3 regions of the Arthrobacter sp. K410C genome follow, and region 2 is predicted to be linked to each of the others. Evidence: riboswitches for the same ligand, from Rfam matches in the RefSeq annotation. Region 2 holds a riboswitch; each other region holds the start of a gene.
The links. Region 2 has a riboswitch for S-adenosylmethionine ahead of AC5RU7_RS05930 (bifunctional o-acetylhomoserine/o-acetylserine sulfhydrylase). Riboswitches for the same ligand answer to the same signal wherever they lie in the genome.
Positions count from the first base shown of each region.

Region 1: it holds a riboswitch for S-adenosylmethionine, as region 2 does, so the genes downstream of both, AC5RU7_RS15965 (DUF1737 domain-containing protein) here and AC5RU7_RS05930 (bifunctional o-acetylhomoserine/o-acetylserine sulfhydrylase) in region 2, are expected to answer to the same signal.
Region 3: it holds a riboswitch for S-adenosylmethionine, as region 2 does, so the genes downstream of both, AC5RU7_RS01470 (aminotransferase class V-fold PLP-dependent enzyme) here and AC5RU7_RS05930 (bifunctional o-acetylhomoserine/o-acetylserine sulfhydrylase) in region 2, are expected to answer to the same signal.

Region 1 covers NZ_JBNHFJ010000012.1:55,223-58,488, reverse strand. The annotation lists gene opgC (OpgC domain-containing protein) at 1-1,465, opposite strand, end outside; SAM riboswitch class IV at 1,701-1,815, shown strand; gene AC5RU7_RS15965 (DUF1737 domain-containing protein) at 1,829-2,101, shown strand; gene AC5RU7_RS15960 (rhodanese-like domain-containing protein) at 2,098-2,508, shown strand; gene AC5RU7_RS15955 (O-succinylhomoserine sulfhydrylase) at 2,509-3,266, shown strand, end outside.
Region 2 covers NZ_JBNHFJ010000002.1:224,162-227,427, forward strand. The annotation lists gene AC5RU7_RS05920 (HNH endonuclease signature motif containing protein) at 1-510, opposite strand, end outside; gene AC5RU7_RS05925 (VOC family protein) at 686-1,324, opposite strand; SAM riboswitch class IV at 1,486-1,602, shown strand; gene AC5RU7_RS05930 (bifunctional o-acetylhomoserine/o-acetylserine sulfhydrylase) at 1,645-2,970, shown strand; SAM riboswitch class IV at 3,092-3,208, shown strand; gene metX (homoserine O-acetyltransferase MetX) at 3,221-3,266, shown strand, end outside.
Region 3 covers NZ_JBNHFJ010000001.1:302,453-305,718, reverse strand. The annotation lists gene AC5RU7_RS01475 (class I SAM-dependent methyltransferase) at 1-454, opposite strand, end outside; gene AC5RU7_RS01470 (aminotransferase class V-fold PLP-dependent enzyme) at 518-1,936, opposite strand; SAM riboswitch class IV at 1,975-2,088, opposite strand; gene hisN (histidinol-phosphatase) at 2,250-3,062, opposite strand; gene rsgA (ribosome small subunit-dependent GTPase A) at 3,111-3,266, opposite strand, start outside.

The DNA of each region.
Region 1 (3,266 bases), on a different contig from region 2:
CCACTAGACCGGAGAAGAGGACAAACAGTTCGGCACCCGAAACGAAGCCCACCGCCTCCTGGGTCAGGAGCTGGAACAGGGACGTCATGCCCAGGTGGTTGACCACGACAAACACGATGGCCAGTCCGCGCAGCAGGTCCACGCGCGAATCCCTGCCGGACGGGTCCGTGTAACCCCAAGCTGTTGCGGCGTGAACGCGCCGCGGAATCTGCCAGAGGGCCACCAGGAGGATGACGAGTGCGGCCCATACTGTCCAGGCGGCAGCCCCGGCCAGCGTGTTTGCCCGGACATAGTCGCTGCCGCCGGTGGACACCTCCGTGACGGGACCGGTCACCAAGGGCGAGGCCTCCAGCCGGTCCAGCGCCGCCCGGGCGATCTCCGGGCTGCCGGTCAGGAGCCAGTCGATGCTGGCCACGCCGGTGTCCCTGGTGCTGGTGCGCTCGTCCCAGACCACCGCGGACGTCCTGCCAAACTCTGCCGACGTGGCAGTGCCCACCACCTGGTCCCACCAGCCGGTCTTGATCTCAGCCTCGGACGCGCCGCCGGACGCGGGGCTGTAGAAGGCGGCGGTCTGCAGCAGGAACGGCTTGGCCCGCTCCTCGGCATAGGTGGCGTAGAAGTTTTCGCCGCCCGAGGCCGTCAGCATGTCCTCCAGCTCACCGGCGCGCGGAACGGTATTGACTGCGGCGCCACCGGCGGTATCGTCATGGAAAGCCGTCAGGCCAACCCAGTCCACGGCATCATCACCCGGATAGTACGGTTCGTAGGCGCTGTCAGACCCGTTCCAGGCACCGTCGCCGTTGGTATCCAGCAAGGCGAAACCGTCGCTTCCGCGGGCCGGCGCGTTCCGGTTCCGGTCAAAGGGGTAGTCCTTGCCCAGGTACGGCTCCCAGACCATAACCGTCCGGCCGTTGCCGGAATCCCCAAATGCCGCGGAGACAGCCTGGAACGCCTTCCGGTATTCGGCCGGCTGCTGGCCCCACTCCACCCAGGAGGCGTTCATGTCCGGGGCAAACCGCACCAGCACCTGCCCATGGAACTGCGCGGTAAGCCGTCTGATTTCCCCGGCGAATGACTCGGCTGCCGTGGCGTCTATCTGCTCCAGCGGCACCGTGGGCTTGACCGTGAGCATGGCGTGGGCGCCCTGGAGCGAGGACTGTTCAAGGAATCCCTTGATGTCGTTCTGCTCGGAGGAACGGTAGGGAAAAGCGATGTCGTGTCCATAGACAGCCGGTGACGCTCCCAGCCGCTCGGCAAACCCTGCAGCGGTGTCCTCGCCCCATTCCAGGACGACGCCGAGCAGCGGCTTGCCCGCGTCCGGTGCGGGTTCGGCTGCCCGGGCCGCCCCCGCCGGCAGGACCGCAGTCACATACGCAACAGCAAGTACGGCAAGGAACGCCCAGGCCACGCGAAGACGGGGGGCCAGGGCCGGACGGGGGCGGCGGCAGGGCGTGGCTGTTCGCATGTTCAAGGGACCCCCAGTGCTGATCTTTCACGGCGGGGCGCTGCCCCCCAAGAACTGTATCGGGCCGTCGCGCCGGGATGGGAAAGAAAGACCCGCCCACCTGCGGTGATACCGCCGTCGGCCGTTCACCGGTGACGGCACCGCCTCGCCGCCTTCGGCAGCGTTTCCGCTTCAGTTACGCAACATGACGACGACGGCGATGCGGCCGCCGGTGCCAGATGTTACGTTTTTGGGGAGTAATGAGTACCGGCGCCAAGCCCTGACTGGCCGGTCGGCAACCCTCCTTCCGCGGCGGGGTGCCTCAGGTGAATACTCGGCATATCGACCGATTCGAGCTGCAAGCGTGAGAGAAGGAGATCCGTCGTGTCCGACGCCCCCGAAGAAAAGTTGTCCTACCGCCTCATCAGCGGCCCGGACAACCGTGAATTCTGTGAGCGGATCTCAACCGCACTCGCCGAAGGCTACGTCCTGCACGGAAGCCCGGCGGCAGCCTTCAACGGCACCAGCGTCATCGTGGCCCAGGCCGTGGTCCTGCCGGCCGCCATCGCATCGGCGGACGCCGCCGTCGCCACCGCTGTTGACGACCTGGAAGCAGCCAGCGAGGACCTCGAGTTCGACGGCGAGGGCCACGCATGAGCTACGCGGGAGACCTGACGCCGGAGGAAGCCTGGGCCAAGCTTGAGCAGGGCGCCATCCTGGTGGACGTGCGCACCGAGGGCGAATGGGCGCACATCGGCATTCCGGACACCAAGGCCACGGACAACGATCCACTGTTCATCCAGTGGACATTCCCCGGCGGCATTCCCAACCCGGATTTCCTGAAGGACCTGAGCCAGCAGGCGCCGGAGGATTCCAACACGGAGCTGGTGTTCATCTGCCGCTCCGGCCAGCGCTCCATCTCCGCCGCCATCGCCGCGACGCAGGCCGGCTTCACCTCCTACAACGTCCTGGAGGGGTTCGAAGGCGACCCGGACCGCTACGGCGAACGGACCGTCAATGGCTGGAAGAACCGCGGCCTGCCGACCAACCTGGGAAAGAACTAAGTGACCTTCAATAATGACGCCGCCGGCTGGAGCCCCGACACCCAGGCCGTCCGCGGCGGGCTGGACCGCACCAACTTCCAGGAAACGTCCGAAGCGGTGTTCCTGAACTCGGGTTTCGTCTACGAATCCGCCGCTGCTGCGGAACGCGCCTTCACCGGCGAGGATGAGCGCTTCGTCTACTCCCGGTACGGCAACCCCTCCGTGGCGACCTTCCAGGAGCGGCTCCGGCTGCTCGAAGGAACGGAGGCGTGCTTTGCCACCGCGTCCGGCATGTCCGCCGTGTTCACCGCCCTGGGCGCCCTGCTCGCTGCCGGGGACCGCGTGGTGGCCGCCCGTTCGCTCTTTGGTTCCTGCTTCGTCATCCTCAACGAAATCCTGCCGCGGTGGGGCGTGGAGACCGTCTTTGTGGACGGTCCGGACCTGGAGCAGTGGCGCGCCGCCCTGTCCCAGCCCACAACCGCCGTCTTCTTCGAGTCTCCGTCCAACCCGATGCAGGAGATCGTGGACATCGCCGCGGTCAGCGAACTTGCGCACGCTGCCGGGGCCACCGTCGTCGTCGACAACGTCTTTGCCACTCCCCTGCTCCAACGCTGCGGCCAGCTGGGCGCGGACGTCATCGTCTACTCCGGCACCAAGCACATTGACGGCCAGGGCCGGGTGATGGGCGGTGCCATCCTGGGCACCAAGGAGTACATCGAGGGTCCGGTCAAGCAGCTGATGCGCCACACCGGCCCGTCGCTTTCGCCGTTCAACGCGTG
Region 2 (3,266 bases):
CAGGAAGTGGTCCGCGAGTGCCACGGCGGCGGTATGGTGCAGGGCCTCTGTTTCGTCAGCGATGATCTTGGCGCCCTGCCAGGACAACGCCCCCGAAGACAGATTCCCGTAGACGGAGGGGAGGGAGCAGACCCGCCGGGCCTGGGTGATGAACGCCCCTGCGGCCCCGGCGCTGATGGTCAGGATCCCGGCGATTTCTTCCACTGCCGATATTTCCGCGTAGGTGCGGTCGTGGGTGGAGGCGTCGGGCGGGGTCATGGCCTGCTGCAGATCAATGCACTCGGCGGCGTCCCTGGCCTTGAGCGCGGCGACCTGAGCCTCGAGTCGCGATTCCAGGGCGAGCCGGTCCAGCCGGATCCGGTACAGCCGGTCCAAAGGATCAACCCCAGCGCCTCCGTCAGACTCCGAAGCAGCCGCAAGGGCTTCTTCTTCAAGGAACAGCGCGTTGATGGCAGCCGTGGTGGCATAAACACTCTCCATCGGTGCTGCTACGACCGCGCCATTTCCCATACAAGAATCATCACCGGAGGCACTGACATTTTGAGCGACTGCGGCCCAGAGCCTTGAGCCCCGGGGAAAAACCCGCGGTTAAAGCAACTTCGGCCGCCATCGGGAGGTGACGCCGTTGTCACATCCTGATGGCGGCCGAAGTCCGCTAGGGCCGTAACGCCCGGTCAAAGGAAGGTCAGATGGTGACCGCTCCGTTTTGGGTTTCGAAGGTGACCGAGAGGATGCCGGGCGTACCATGCGGGGCAACCCATTCAACTGCAACATCCTCCAGCGGCTTTTCCACCGGTTCGCCCAGCCATTCGGTGACCCGGGAGGCCGAGCCTGCGATGGTCAGGCAGCTCATCTTGATGTTGCTCTCGTAGGCGTTGGACGGGTGGAGCGACGGATCGCCCTCCCACTTCAGCATGTAGGGCACCTGGGGATCGGCGATGAGGCCCAGGATTCCAATCTGCTTCCACACCAGCTCGCGGCCGTCGGGAAATTTGCGGTTGCCGTTGACGGCAGCCCGTCCCAGGCGTGCCTCGAACGGAGCAAGGTCGTCAACTTCGACGCACCAGCCCATCCAGCCCCCGCCGGCCGCGGAGCGGGCCCGGACGGCCTGTCCGAAGGGAGCCTTGTCCGACGCAGGGTGGTCCAGGACCTCCACGACCTCAAGGTATTTGTGTCCCGCGAGCGGGATGATCATATTCCGGGTACCGAACCGCGGGTGTACCCCGCCCTTCACTGCCTCAACGCCGAGGGCAGAAGAAATACGTTCGGTAGTGGCCGCGAGGCCATCGTGTTCACAGGCGTAAGAGACGTGATCCATGCGCATGCCATCATCTTGGCACTTTGTGATCGGGCTCTCAGCTAAGGATACCCTTACTGGGATTTTCCGATTTCAGCACCCTCGAAACCTGCTCCATGGCAGGAACACGGGACCATGTTCGTCACAATGCTGTTCGCCGGGCCGGCCACATTCCTACACTGGGCTCAGGTCATGAGTGCCAGCAACCGCCCCGGCTCGCTGGCCGGCAACCCTCCATCCGCGGCGGGGTGCCCCGGGTGAGGACCTGGCCGTCCGGCAAGAAGGCCGGGTGGCAAGCGCGGCCCGTGGTGCTTCCAGCATGCCGGGCCCAATCAAAGGAGCCTTGAATGTCCAACGGATGGTCCTTCGAAACCCGCCAGATCCACGCCGGCCAGGAACCGGATGCTGCCACCGGCGCCCGCGCCCTGCCCATTTACCAGACCACCTCCTTCGTCTTTCCCAGCGCCGAGAGCGCTGCCAACCGCTTCGCCCTCGCCGAGCTTGCCCCGATCTACACGCGCATCGGCAACCCCACCCAGGATGCCGTTGAGCAGAGGATTGCGAGCCTTGAAGGAGGCCTGGCCGCGCTCCTCCTCAGCTCGGGGCAGGCGGCAGAGACATTCGCGGTCCTAAACATCGCCGAGGCCGGCGACCACATCGTGGCCAGCCCCAGCCTCTACGGCGGCACTTACAACCTGTTCGCCCACACTTTGAAGAAGTTCGGCATCTCGGTGACCTTCGTGGCGGACCCGGACAACCTGGACCACTGGCGCGAGGCGGTCCAGCCCAACACCAAGCTCTTCTTTGCCGAAGTGGTGTCCAACCCGCGGCAGGACGTGCTGGACATCGAGGGCGTCTCCCGCACCGCCCACGAGGCCGGCGTGCCCCTGATCGTGGACAACACGCTGTCCACGCCATACCTGATCCGGCCGCTGGAATGGGGCGCGGACATCGTGGTCCACTCGGCCACCAAGTACCTGGGCGGCCACGGCGCCGCGATCGCCGGCGTCATCGTTGATTCGGGCAAGTTCGACTTCAGCAAGGACCCCGGACGCTTCCCCGGCTTCAACACCCCGGACCCCACCTACAACGGCCTGGTGTACGGCCGCGACCTGGGCGAGGGCGGGGCGCTGGGGGCCAACCTGTCCTACATCCTCAAGGCCCGGGTCCAGCTCCTGCGCGACCTCGGTTCCGCCGTTTCGCCTTTCAACGCCTTCCTGATCTCGCAGGGCCTGGAGACCCTGAGCCTGCGCGTGGAGCGCCATGTGGCCAACGCCGGGGAGGTGGCGCGGTGGCTGGAAGCAAGGGACGACGTCGAATCCGTCGCCTACGCCGGGCTGCCCTCCAGCCCCTGGTACGAGCGCGGCCGCAAGTACGGACCCAGGGGTACCGGCGCCATTGTCGCCTTCAACCTGGCCGGCGGTGCCGAGGCGGGCAAGCGGTTCGTGGACGCCCTGGAGCTGCACTCGCACGTGGCCAACATTGGGGACGTCCGCTCGCTGGTCATCCACCCGGCGTCGACGACCCACAGCCAGCTGTCACCGGAGCAGCAGGCGGCGGCCGGCGTCGCTCCGGGACTGGTCCGCCTCTCCGTCGGCCTGGAGCACATCGACGATATCCTCGCCGACCTTGAAGCCGGGTTCCGTGCCGCCAAGGAGGCGCAGGGCGCCTGAGCGGACGGTCCGGGGACCAGGGCCCGACGGCGGGTGGCCGGCCTGCGTGCGCAAAGCCGGGGAAGTCACAACCAGTCACACTCTTGGCCCGGGCCGGGTGGTGTTTCGTACACTCGAACCAGGTCATGAGTGCCAGTGACAGCCCCGGCTTGCTGGCCGGCAACCCTCCTTCCGCGGTGGGGTGCCCCGGGTGAAGACCTGGCCTGCCGGTCATTCCGCCGGTGGGCAAGCGCGTAGAAGAGGTCTTGCCATGACGGTTACCGTCACCCCTACCACCGTTCCCGAGCACGGAATTG
Region 3 (3,266 bases), on a different contig from region 2:
AGGGGACGGTGGTGTCCAGTTGGTTCCAGACAAGCCCGAGTGTGCCGTGCGGACGCAGGACGCGTGCCAGTTCGGTGCTCGCGGTCAGGGGATCGCACCAGTGCCAGGCCTGGGCAACGGTGACGACGTCGAAGGCGGACGACGGCAGGCCTGTGGCTTCGGCGGTTCCCAGGACCGCGGTGGCGCCGGGATAGTGTGCCTTCAGCTGGTCCAGCATGTCGGCGGAGGGGTCGACGGCGGTGACGGCCAGCCCGCGTTCCAGCAGCAGTTCGGTGAACTTGCCGGTTCCTGCCCCGGCGTCGAGCGCATCCCTCGCGCCCGCGGGGATGAGCCAATTGGCAGAGTCGGCGGGATAACCGGGCCGGACCCGCTGATAGTGCCTACCGCCCTGCTGGAAACTCTTGCCCAGCTCCCGGCGCCGCCCGAGATCCAGCTTTGGGCCACCCCGAACCACGTGCGGCCTCCTTCAGTCAATGCCCTGCGGTACCTTCCGAATTTACCGCATCTGCCGGATGGGTCAGTCGTCGGTGCAGGGAGCAGCGCCGGCGGTCCCAGGCGTGTTTGGGGCCCAGTGCGGGTAGGTGCGGGTGTCATTGGCGGGAACCCACCGCCCTGAGTCCACCACGTAGTCCCAGCCGAGCCCGTCACGGCGCAGCTTGGCGATGCCGGCCAGGAGCCGCTGGGCATCCTCCAGCCGGGAACCGACGCCGAAGCTGGCGCGGAGCGAACCCGAAGGCAGGCCCAGCCGCTTCAGCAGGGGGTGTGCGCAGAAGCGTCCGTCACGCAGGCCCACGCCGTGCTCGGCCGACAGGTACGCAGCCACGAGGCCTGCGTCGTAGCCCTCAACCGAGAAGTTGACCACGCCGATGGTGTCGGTGTCCGGGTTGGTGTCCTTGAAGATCTGGTGCACTGTGACGCCGTCGATCTCCTGGAGGCCCTCCACCAGGAAGCAACGGATGGCGGATTCGTGGGCGTGCCAGCGTTCCTGGTCCAGGCCCGCGATGACCTGGGTGGCCTTGGCCAGGGTGGCGGCACCCAGGACGTTGGGGGAGCCGCCCTCGTGGCGGGCCGGGCCGGTGGCCCAGCTGACGCCGTCGAGCCTGGCCTCCTTGACCGCGCCGCCGCCGGCGAGGTGCGGGGTTCCGGCGTCGAGCCAGTCCGGCCGTCCCACCAGGACGCCTGCGCCGAAGGGCGCGTACAGCTTGTGGCCGGAGAAGGCGACGTAATCGACGTCGTCCGCGCTGATGTTGATGCGGCGGTGCGGCGCCAGCTGGGCCGCGTCCACCACGATGCGGGCCCCGTGCTGGTGGGCCAGGGCCGCAAGGGCGCGGACCGGGAGGATTTCGCCCGTGACGTTGGAGGCGCCGGTGATGGCCAGCAGGCTGACGCCGCCCTGTTCCAGCTCTGCACGTACGGCGTCGATGGTTCCCGCGATGGTGTCGGCGGCAACAATGCTGCGGTGGGGAACGCCCTGCCACGGCAGCAGGTTGGCGTGGTGCTCAATGTCCAGGTACAGGACGTCGCCGGCGGGCTGGCCGCCGTTGAGGGGCAGGCAGCCGGCCAGCAGGTTGAGCGAGTCCGTGGTGTTCCGCGTGAAGATGACGGAGTCGTTCGGGCGGCCGCCCACAAAGTCGCGGACGATGCTGCGGGCGTTTTCGTAGACCGAGGTGCTGATCTGGGACGCGTAGCCGGCACCGCGGTGGACACTGGCATAGAAAGGCAGGATCTCGTTGAGGTAGGCGGACACCACCGAGAGGGCGGGGGCGGAGGCGCCATAGTCAAGGTTGGCGTAGCGGATATGGCCGCCGGAAATCAGCGGTGCCTGGATTTCTGCGCCGGTGACGGCGGCGAGAGGCCGGCCGGCCAGTGCCTGCCGTCCGTCAAACACGGAATCAGCGGTGATGGCGGCGTTGGGGGAGACGGTGGCAGTTGTCACAGAGACCTCACTTCAAAACAGGACTCCGCTATCAAGGGAATCCGCGCTTGCCGCATCCGCTCCGGACCGGCCTGGTCGTCACCCGGGGCACCCCACCGCGAATGGAGGGTTGCCGGCCAGCAAACCGGGGTTTTGCGCTGGCACTCGTGACCTGGTTAAGAGCGTAGAACATGGGGCGGCCAGGATTGAAGCCGGCGCAATTGTTAAGGCCTTTGTTACGCGGGAATGGAAAACAGGCTTTTCGGCGAAGAAGACGACGGCGGACACCTCCTTCTGGAGGTAACCGCCGTCGTTTGTTCGGTTGCAGGGGGCTTTAGAGCAGGTCGTCAAGGTACGGGTTCAACCGCTGCAGCACCTCCGAGTGCAGGATGGAGTTGGTGGCCAATGCGTTCCCGCCGAACGGGCCATCCTCGCCCTCAAGCGATGTGAACCGCCCACCCGCCTCCACCACAATCGGCACCAATGCAGCCATGTCGTACAGATTGAGCTCGGGTTCGCAGGCGATGTCCACCGAGCCCTCTGCCACCATGCAGTAGGACCAGAAGTCACCGAAGGCACGGGTCCGCCACACATCCTCGGTAAGGCCGAGGAACTCGTCCAGGTTTCCCCGTTCCTTCCAGCCGGAGAGGCTTGAATAGGACAGTGAGGCGTCGGACAGGCTGGAGACGTCGGACACCCGCAGCCGGGTAGCCGCGGCAAGGGAACGGCCCATGTAGGCACCCATGCCCTTGGCCGCCCACCAGCGCTTGCCCAAGGCTGGAGCGCTCACGACGCCGACCACCGGCTCGCCCTCGTCAACGAGGGCAATAAGGGTGGCCCACACGGGGACGCCACGGACAAAGTTCTTGGTTCCGTCGATGGGGTCGATGATCCAGCGGCGCGAGCCGTGGCCGGTACTGCCGAACTCCTCACCGAGCACTGCGTCGCGGGGGCGGGAGCGGGAGAGCTGGCCGCGGATGGCTTCCTCGGCGGCCTTGTCCGCGTCGGTGACCGGCGTCAGGTCGGGCTTGGTCTCCACATGGAGGTCCAGTGCCTTGAAGCGGCTCATGGTCTGGTCATCCACGGAGTCGGCCAGGACATGGGCCAGGCGCAGGTCATCGTTGTAGCTCGAAGCGGGTTGGATCATGGTTCCAAACTACCGTCTGCAGGCTGTTCTGCTGGGAGATCGGCTTTGTCAGTTGACGCTGCCGAGCTCCTTTGCCTCCTGAGCATCCTCCCGCGGATCCGCTCCGAGCAACCGGCGCAAGGACGCCAGCCGAGCCTCTCCGGTCGGGCCCGCGTGGCCTTCCACCACCCAGGCATCCAGGCCGCAGTTAACGGCTGTTGCCGT